DNA from 2 places in the Undibacterium sp. Dicai25W genome. Region 1 is predicted to be linked to the other one. Evidence: riboswitches for the same ligand, from Rfam matches in the RefSeq annotation. Region 1 holds a riboswitch; the other holds the start of a gene.
The links. Region 1 has a riboswitch for thiamine pyrophosphate ahead of ACO0KY_RS10040 (TonB-dependent siderophore receptor). Riboswitches for the same ligand answer to the same signal wherever they lie in the genome.

Region 2: another riboswitch for thiamine pyrophosphate. It lies ahead of thiC (phosphomethylpyrimidine synthase ThiC); the one in region 1 lies ahead of ACO0KY_RS10040 (TonB-dependent siderophore receptor).

The regions. Positions count from the first base shown of each region.
Region 1 covers NZ_JBMPOQ010000007.1:35,061-40,270, forward strand. Annotated here, with positions in the region: gene ACO0KY_RS10030 (cobalamin-binding protein) at 1-488, shown strand, start outside; gene rarD (EamA family transporter RarD) at 627-1,511, shown strand; TPP riboswitch at 1,690-1,786, shown strand; gene ACO0KY_RS10040 (TonB-dependent siderophore receptor) at 1,863-4,037, shown strand; gene ACO0KY_RS10045 (Ppx/GppA family phosphatase) at 4,125-5,210, opposite strand, start outside.
Region 2 covers NZ_JBMPOQ010000002.1:364,650-369,859, forward strand. Annotated here, with positions in the region: gene ACO0KY_RS04700 (thiazole synthase) at 1-383, opposite strand, end outside; gene ACO0KY_RS04705 (hypothetical protein) at 362-553, opposite strand; gene thiS (sulfur carrier protein ThiS) at 649-849, opposite strand; gene thiC (phosphomethylpyrimidine synthase ThiC) at 857-2,770, opposite strand; TPP riboswitch at 2,873-2,974, opposite strand; gene ACO0KY_RS04720 (tetratricopeptide repeat-containing diguanylate cyclase) at 3,069-5,147, opposite strand.

The DNA.
Region 1 (5,210 bases):
AAATGGTGGCAACGTCGATAGAAAGATTATCGATATTGGCGGGCACTGAAACTGTAGGCAAAGCCGCCGCTGCTAAATTCAGACAGCGCTTAGAGGATTTGCGAAAAACCTATCGCCAGCCTGATTCGTCGACACCGGTAACTGTATTTTATGAGGTTTGGAATAAGCCATTAATGACCCTCAATGACGAACACATGATCTCGGCTGCGATTCGCTTATGTGGCGGTAGAAACGTTTTCGGCAGACTGAAAGAGTTAAGCCCAACGATTACGACAGAAGCCCTGTTATCAAGTAATCCAGATGCAATTATTACTGGTGGTGAAAACGCCGATTCACTCAATGAATGGCGCTCATTTAAAACGCTGACAGCGGTCAAAAAAAATCATTTGTATGCCGTCAAGGGGGATTTGCTCAACCGCGCCGGTCCGCGCATTCTGGATGGCACAGAAGCACTGTGCAAACAAATCGCCCTTGCCAGAGAAAAATAATTTTTCTGCATTGCTGTTCGGATAATTTCACTCCAGACATTTCCGGCACTTCGGGTGGTATTGAGCATACTTTCAGATTTACGGCGATAATACGTCCTCTGGCCGCATTTGCGGCCTCCTTTATTTAGGATGCAGCACATGCGTAAAGGCATATTATTAGCCGGCTCTGCCTACACGATCTGGGGTTTGTTCCCACTCTACTTCAAAGCCTTGCACTCGGTTCCTTCATTAGAAATTTTATTAAACCGTATGCTGTGGTCGCTGTTATTTTTAGCCATTGTACTTACCTGGCGCAAGCAATGGGGTTGGCTGGCGATGGTGCGCCGTCAGCCTAAACTGATTGCCAGCTTCGCACTCAGCGCCGTTTTATTATCAAGTAATTGGTTTATCTATATCTGGGCGGTAAATGATGGCAAAGTCATTGACTCCAGTCTTGGTTACTTCATGACACCGCTGGTTAATATTCTGATTGGCTCGGTACTACTCAAAGAAAAACTGCGCTCTGGCCAATGGTTGGCGATTTCTTTTGCGGCCTTGGGTGTGGCATGGATGACCTTCCAGACCGGGCATTTACCATGGATAGGCCTCGCGCTAGCGGCGACTTTTGGTACGTATGGCTTGTTAAGAAAAACTGCAGCATTAGGCGCGCTGGAAGGTTTATCTTTGGAAACCGCAATCTTCTTCCCGTTTGCCTTTGGCTACCTGACATGGCTCACCATGCATGGACAAAATGCACTGGTATCAGCTGGAACTGATGTCAAAATCTTGCTCGCATTAAGTGGCCCTATCACTGCGATTCCCTTATTGATGTTTGCCGCTGGTGCGCGCCGCATACCGATGACGACGCTGGGATTACTTCAGTACATTGCACCATTTGTGCAGTTATTGCTTGGTGTATGGATATTCAATGAAAATCTCGATACCCATCGCCTGATCGGTTTCATTGCCATCTGGATTGCATTATTCATCTATTCAGCCGAAGGTCTGTGGATGAATTTCAAACCCGCCAGACAAGAAGCTTAGTGAACATTAAAACCAGGGAGTATAGACGTTTTTATACGTTTACCTCCTTGATAACAAACGACCTAAAAATATACTCCCCAAGGGTATCAGCAATCCCAAAAAAGCAACAAATCAGACCATAGGGTAGTTAGCGGTCACCATCATCAAAAGTCTTAGTGCTGATTTCATGTTAAAGTAACGCCTTCGCTAGGGGTCCTGGAATACATTTCCGGGTGAGAGAGTCCCTTGAACCTGATCTGGATAATGCCAGCGAAGGGAAGCGCAAAGTTCACGTCGTTTTCTCCTGTCTATGCTTTGTTTGCTCCTTTGCTGTGCTGCCACCCTGCGCACCACAAGTATAACGAGCACATAATGACACAAGTAAATTCACACCATACCCACCGCCAGGCAATCACGCTGGTATTACGCCCGACACTGATCGCCATCGCCATTGCACAACTCGTCTGCATGCAAGGCGCTTACGCTGCGGCAGAGCCAGAGAACAACGCAACAGCAAACTCTTCATCAGTGCAAGAAGTTGTGGTCTCTGGCAATAAGACCTCCGCTAAAGCAGACCACACCAAGGCAGCAGGCTTTATTGATGAAAAATTGCTTGATACGCCATTTTCCGTCAATACCTGGACCGCGCAACAACTGCAAGACTTGCAAATCCGTTTGACCACGGATGTCATGAAGTACGATGCCAGCGTCAATGATGCTTACAATGCAGTAGGTTATGCTGAGCAGTTCTCTATCCGTGGCTTTGCACTCGATAACGAATACAGCTATCGTAAAGATGGCTTTGCGATTCCTGCAGATGGTTCGATTCCATTGGAAAACAAAGAAACCGTTGAAGTGTTAAAAGGTATTTCCGGATTCCAGTCTGGTTTTGCAACACCCGGCGGCGTCATCAATTATGTGACTAAACGCCCGACAAATAAGGACCTGCGCAGCGTTACTACCAGCATCTCTGAACGCGGCACCTTATACGGCACATTCGATTTGGGTGGAATGTCTTCAGACAAGCAATTTGGCTACCGTATCAATGCCGCCGAAGAAAGAATGCGCTCTTACATCATCGGCGCAAACGGCAACCGCCAGTTTATTTCTGGCGCATTTGACTGGCATTTATCACCGCAGTCATTACTACAATTCGACTTTGACTACCAACACCGCGCGCAAATCTCTGCACCAGGTTTTCAATTAACAAATGGCACCGATTTACCACGTGGAATCCGTGCCGACATTATGCTCAACAATCAGCCGTGGTCTAAACCCGTTGATACGACAGATAGCAATATCGGAGTGCGTTACGAATACAAACTGGACAATGCCTGGACCACCAGCGTTGCCATCAACAAGCACGAATTCAAACGTGATGATTACACTGCATTTCCACTCGGATGTGGTTCAGCTAATCTCGCGAGTGGCTATTGTGCGAACGGTGATTACGATGTCTACGATTACCAAAGTGTAGGCGAAGCAAAATCGTCCTGGGGGACTCAGGCACTGCTGAATGGAAAATTCACTACCGGTAATTTCCAACATCAATTTGCAACCGGTTTAAGCAGCTCGCAACGCAAAGATTTCTTCGGCGCGTATGTGTATGATTTCGTTGGTACCAGCAATGTTTTCAATCCTGTCGTCGTTGGCCAATCCAGCAACACCACTGGCCCAGTGCTGCTACAAAGAACCGATAAAGAATGGTCCGCTTTCTTACAAGACGCCATCAGCCTCAATGATGCATGGACAGTACACGCGGGTATCCGTCACCTGAATATTGAGCGCACACAACTTGGTCTGAGTGGTTACCAACACAATTATTGGGTGTCAAATGCGGCACTGGTATACAAACCCGTTCAGAACACATCCCTGTACGCCTCGTTTGCACAAGGCCTGGAACATGGAACGATTGCTCCATTCGGGACAAACAACCAGAATCAGTTACTTGATCCTGCCAAATCGAAGCAAATTGAAATGGGCTTCAAATCCGACGTAACACGCGATTTAAGTGTAAGTGCTGCCGTTTTCCGGATTCAAAAGCCACTGCAATATATTGATAGCAATAATAACTATGTTCAAAACGGTACTGCACAACATACCGGACTGGAGCTGTCGGCTTTAGGAAAAATCACATCACAACTGACGCTCAGCGCCAGCTTAACTGAGCTTGACGCCATTCAGCAAGACACTGGCAATGCCACACTAGAAGGCAAGCGTGTATTGGATGTACCAAAACTGAAGGCGACGGTGTATGCAGATTATGCTGTCGCCGAAGTCAAAGGTTTAAATCTGAACGCGAGTTGGCAGTACTCAGGTAACAAGGCATACACCCCGGATAACACCGTCATTATTCCTGGTTACCAGGTTTATAACCTTGGTGCCCGTTACGTGACACGTATAGGCAATACAACGACGACCTTACGCTTTAACGTCGACAATGTGCTCAACAAGTTCTACTGGCGGGATGCAACGCAATCACTGGGTGGCTATTTATTCCCGGGCTCACCGCGAATTTATAAATTATCGGCACAGTTTGATTTTTGATTTAAGGCCAGCATAACAAATAGCGAACATAGCGAAAAAAAAAGGAATTCAAATTAATGAATTCCTTTTTTATTTTTAAAACCTCTTTCAGACATTCGTTCTGACTAAGAAGTCGACCCCTACCTCACGCCAACATTCAATTTCCTTTTGCAACCAATACGCCACCGTAGGATGCAAAGTCACCCAATCACGCCGCATCTCAAGTTCTACGCTACGCTTCATTTTGAGACGAATGTCTTCATAATCAATCTCAGCACGCGAATGCATTAACATCACCGACAAGCGCAAGGCCAACACGGCTTTGGCAAAATCAGGGTCAACCAAGGCTTCGCTAATCTTACGCAGATTCCCTTTCTGGCTCAGGATCAGCTTACTCATGATGCGTTGTTCGCTCGTAGTAAAACCAGCCATATCCGCATTTTCTATCATATAGGAACCATGCTTATGGTAGCCAGTATGAGAAATCACCATGCCTACTTCATGTAAGCGAGCACTCCACAATAACAAACGCAGATAGTTATCAGACGAGGGTTTAAGTTGTTGATACAAAGATTTGACCATATCGACGACCCGATTGGCGCGTGACATGTCGGTGTTAAACACATTGGCTACTTTCTGCACTGACACTTCGCGCCGATCGCGTTTGGTGGCGCGCAGATACAAGTCCCACATCACGCCCATACGCAAGCCTGCTTCAATCGGGATCAATACTTCAATATTGAACTCCATCATCAAACCGATCAATATCGCCAGACCACCGACGACCATGGCAACGCGTTCTGGTTTAATACCACTCAATTCCAAATCACTGAGCTTGCCACATTGAATACAGTATTGTTTCAAGGCATTCAAACTCAGCATCGTGATTTTGCCGTCACCCAGACCACCTTTGATGATGGCATCAGCGATCGCACGCATGGTGCCCGACGAGCCATAGGCCTTGCGCCAATGCTGGGGTTGGTACGGTGGCGCGGCATCTTCAAACATGGATCGCGCCGACAAAATAGCAGCTTCAAATGCTGCTTCTGTTAAACGGCCATCAGGAAAAAAATTGGTACTGGTTTTTACTGTACCAATACTGAAGGATTCAACCTGGACGATTTCATGCCCGCGACCAAGTATTACCTCGGTTGAGCCACCACCAATATCCATAACGAGGCGGCGTTCGCCAGG
Region 2 (5,210 bases), on a different contig from region 1:
ACCAGGGTTTTAGCGGCTTTTAAGGTTTCTGGCATATTCGGGAATAAGGTCTTTTCGTCACCCAATACTTCGAGTTTGCATAACTTATGTCCACCTAATAATTCACGCCCCAATTGCAAGGTGTAGACCGCGTCTTCGGCGTTATAACAGCCAGCAGAATTAGGCAGTATGGTGTACTTCGAGGGCGGCACCGCATCAAGCAAACTTGGCGCATTAGGGTCTTGACCAATATTCACACGACGTATCGCCACCGTGATAATTTCTGCGCCAGCAGCTTCTGTTGCTAAGCGTGTTTGTTCCAAATCTTTGTATTTGCCACTACCGACCAACAGGCGTGAGCGGTAGGTCTTTCCGGCAATCGTTAAACCATTTTCGGTTTGCATTTCAAATTCCTTTTCAATTTTACCAACAGCGCAAGCGACTCAGATTCGTCAGGCACGAAGAGCATCTTCTGATTTCCTGTCTCGTCCACTTCGTCAGGCACGAAGAGCACCTTCTGATTTCCTGTCTCGTCCACTTCGTCGCTTGCAAGCGACTCAGATTCGTCAGGCACGAAGAGCACCTTCTAATTTCCTGTCTCGTCCACTTCGTCGCTTGCAAGCGACTCAGATTCGTCAGGCACGAAGAGCATGCTCTTCGTGTCCTGTCTCATCCACCGCCAATTGCGCGGACGATGTCGACTTTGTCGTTGATCCGTAATGACTGACTAATCCACTCATGACGAGGAATAATCTGCCGATTCACTGCCACAGCAATATTTTTTTGACTGAGATCGAGAATGGCAATTAAATCGTTGACTGTGTTTCCTTCAGTGAGCAGATAGGGGCTTCCGTTTAATTCAATATCCATAAAAGGTTCACTGTTTGCGGTAAATTTCTGCACCGTTTTTTACAAATTCAACCGCCTTGACTTCCATCCCTTGCTTCAATGCAGCGACCTCTGAAATGCCTTGCTTTGCCGCGTAGTCACGCACTTCCTGGGTGATTTTCATGGAGCAGAAATGCGGGCCACACATAGAGCAGAAATGCGCAACTTTGGCGGAATCTTTAGGCAAAGTTTCATCATGGAATTCACGTGCCTTATCCGGGTCAAGACCGATATTGAATTGGTCTTCCCAACGGAATTCAAAACGTGCTTTCGACAAGGCGTTGTCGCGAATCTGCGCGCCCGGATGACCTTTCGCCAGATCAGCGGCATGCGCTGCAATTTTGTAGGTAATGATGCCGTCTTTAACGTCGACTTTATTTGGTAAGCCCAGATGTTCTTTTGGCGTCACGTAGCACAGCATCGCCGTGCCATACCAGCCGATTTGGGCAGCGCCAATGCCAGACGTAATGTGGTCGTAACCTGGTGCAATATCGGTCGTCAATGGTCCCAAAGTATAGAACGGTGCTTCGTGACATTGTTCTAATTGCAGATCCATGTTCTCTTTGATCAGATGCATCGGTACGTGACCAGGCCCTTCGATCATGACCTGGACATCGTGCTTCCAGGCGATTTGTGTCAGCTCACCCAAGGTTTTCAGTTCACCCAATTGTGCTTCGTCATTGGCATCATAAATAGATCCCGGACGCAAGCCATCGCCTAAACTAAATGACACGTCGTAGGCTTTCATGATCTCGCAAATGTCTTCAAAATGCTCGTACAAGAAGCTTTCTTTGTGATGCGCTAAACACCACTTTGCCATGATAGAGCCACCGCGAGAAACGATCCCCGTCATACGCTTTGCCGTCAGCGGTACGTATTGCAAACGCACACCCGCGTGGATCGTGAAATAATCGACACCCTGTTCAGCTTGTTCAATCAACGTGTCGCGGAAAATTTCCCAAGTCAGATCCTCTGCTTTGCCATTCACCTTTTCCAAGGCCTGATAAATAGGCACAGTGCCGATCGGTACTGGTGAATTGCGGATGATCCATTCGCGCGTTTCGTGGATATGTTTGCCCGTCGATAAATCCATCACATTGTCACCACCCCAACGGATTGCCCAGGTCATTTTTTCGACCTCTTCACCGATTGACGATGTGACCGCGGAGTTGCCGATATTAGCGTTGATTTTGACTAAAAAGTTACGACCGATAATCATCGGTTCGACTTCCGGATGATTGATGTTGGCCGGGATAATCGCGCGACCACGAGCGACTTCAGAGCGGACAAATTCTGGTGTAATTTCTGCCGGAATCGATGCGCCAAAAGATTGCCCTGGATGCTGACGTCCCATCATGTCAGCTAACTTATTCCCCATAGGCCCAGAGGCTTTTAAATTTTCTAAATATTCTTTGCGTTGCAGGTTTTCACGGATCGCGATGTACTCCATCTCCGGCGTGATGATGCCTTGACGTGCATAGTGCATTTGCGAGACATTTTTACCAGCTTTAGCACGACGTGGCAAACGTTTTAAATTGAAACGTAACTCTGCTAATTGTGGATCGTTCAGGCGTTCCTGACCGTATTTTGAACTAGGGCCAGACAACTCCTCAGTATCATCGCGTTCAGCAATCCAGGCGCCGCGTACAGACGCTAAACCGGAACGGATATCAATGCTGACGTTCGGGTCCATGTAAGGGCCTGAGGTGTCATAGACATAAATCGGTGGATTTTTTTCTGCGCCAAAAGAAGCGGGGGTATCAGATTGGCTGATTTCACGCATGGGAACGCGGATGTCGGGACGACTACCTTGTACATACACTTTGCGCGAATTTGGCAGCGGCGCAATGGCGGCTTCGTCAACTGTCGCTGTCGCGGACAGAAATTTAGGATTGGCATTCATTAATTTTGGCTCCTTTGCTTGTTGGCATGGAGCCAGCAAAGGAGTTTCTAAAAACACGATGCGCGAGATGTCGGATAAAGCAAACACAAAACATGACACTGGCACGATTTTTAGCGGCTTCCCTTCGCTGGCATTATCCAGATCAGGTTCGAGGGTATTTCTCACCCGATATCAACATTGATATCAGGACCCCTAGCATTGTTTAACTTGGCAGCGCTACGATGATTGGTAACTCTGCGTTTGTGGCGGCATTATAGCGCCATCTCAGGATTCTGAGAAAAAGATTATGCAAGAACATTTATTTTGAAACGGGCAAATCTAATTTAGCAGGACCAAGAACTTCAATCAGATCCACCATGCCAGAACTCACGGCAGCCGCCAGATCTTCCTCTAAAAACGGCAGTGCCGATTCTGAATCAACCATGATTTTTGCAATACCATAGGCACGATTACGGCCATTTGCCTTGCCGAGATACAGAGCCATATCGGCAATTTGCAAGGCTTTCTCCCAATCTAATTTCAATTCAGAAATATCTGAAAATGGCAGTGAAATAAATCCCGCTGTCATCGTCACCTGCACTTCATGTTCCCCAGCGGCGATACTGGTTCCACCGACAGATTGTAAAACCCGTTCAACTAAACCCGCGATTTGTGAAGGATTGGATTTTGGGGAATAGACTAAAAATTCCTCACCGCCCCAGCGTAAGACCATATCTGTGTCACGTACGACCTTACGCAATCGTTGTGCCACCTGAATCAGCACTGCATCCCCTGCTGCGTGACCTAAGGTGTCATTAATGTGCTTGAAGTGATCGATATCAAGCAAAATCAGACAGTCAGGATTGCCTTCTCTCTCTTCTCGTCTGTCTGCTTCAAGTTGTACGCTCCTGGTTTTCATCAATTCAACAAAAGAACGACGGTTATACAAACCAGTCAGAGGATCACGTATCGCATGGAATTCTAATTGGCTATTCGCTTCCCGCAATTGTTGATTGATACGCTGGACACGTCGATAAAGCAAGTAAATGAAGATACCAACCATGATCGTTACCATGGCGCCCAGCATAGTGATGACTTGTTGCAGGCTATGGTTGCGGATATCGGCATCTTTTAAGGCATTTTCTTTACCCAACAATTCAATTTGTTTTTGTCGCTGTTTGGCATTGAATTGCTCTTGCAAGCCTGCAACTGCTTTTGAGCGATCGGCGCTGAATAACTCGTTACTTAAGCTCTGCTGTTGACGCAGCGTTGCCAATGCCTCTTTATACATACCGGCTTTTTCGTACATATTGGCTAGTTCGCCGATAACGCTTTCTGCATCTGTCTTGCGTCCGGATTGCAGGAAATCATGTATCACACCATTGACCAATTCAACCCCACTTGCGATCCGTCCTTGCCCTGCCAGTGAAAAACCCAAATTAATTTTAGCGATGTCGATTGAGCCCTTATCACCAAGAGCCTCAGCACGCTTAAGGCTGAGCCTAGCGAACTCTTCGGCTTTCTTATATTCATTCGTCGTCAAATAATGATCACTGATATCAATCAGGCAAATCACTTCAAAGGTAGCCATGCCCGCTTCGCGAGCTATCTTTAATGCCCGTTTATATGCCTCAACAGCTTTAGCATCTTGATTCAAGTTCGCATAGGCAATCCCTTGACTCAGACTCAATGATGCCAAAATCTTGGGAGCGCGCGCTAGTGGAGAAATTTCTAATGCCTCATCAACAGTTGCCAGCGCCTTCTCTGGATCTTTCATGTTGATGTACAATTTTGCGATGGAATCAAGCCGGCGAATGCGGTTTTCCACTTTACGCTCAGGCAATTCATCCGTGAGCTTCAGCGCCTCCAAGAAATATCTCAATGACGAATCAAAATTTCCGAGGACATAACTGGCAGTTCCTAATGCACTATCCAAACGCATTTTCAGCTCGGCGGATGCATCCGGTTGCAAAGAACTGTCGATCAGGTTGAGTTTATTGAGAGCTTCTTGCGGTTTGCCATCTTCGATCAACTTATATGCCGCCATAATATTGGCGATACCGATACCTTCAACATCTTTTTCTGCTGTTGCAAGAGCAAGGAGCTCGTTAATTGTCGCTTCGCTGGACTTAATTTTTCCAGCGTCATAATAAAGACTGACCAATACCTCGAGAGTTTGCAGTCGGATCTGCACCGGGGTTGCAGCGCTTTGCTGCTCTTTGACCACCAAAAGGCGCTTTAAAGCCTCGGTGTTATCACTATCGCCTAAGGTCAGAATGCTGGCTATTTGCTCCTTTTCAAATGCCTCGTTCGCGTAGGCACGATGTCCAAGCAGCATCACTCCCACCAATGTGCACACGCTGAAACGTACGATAGCCAGCAACTTTTTATTCAGCATAGGTATCAATTTGGCAGTAAATTTGGCGATAGATTCAATAATAATTTTAACAACAAAGTAGTG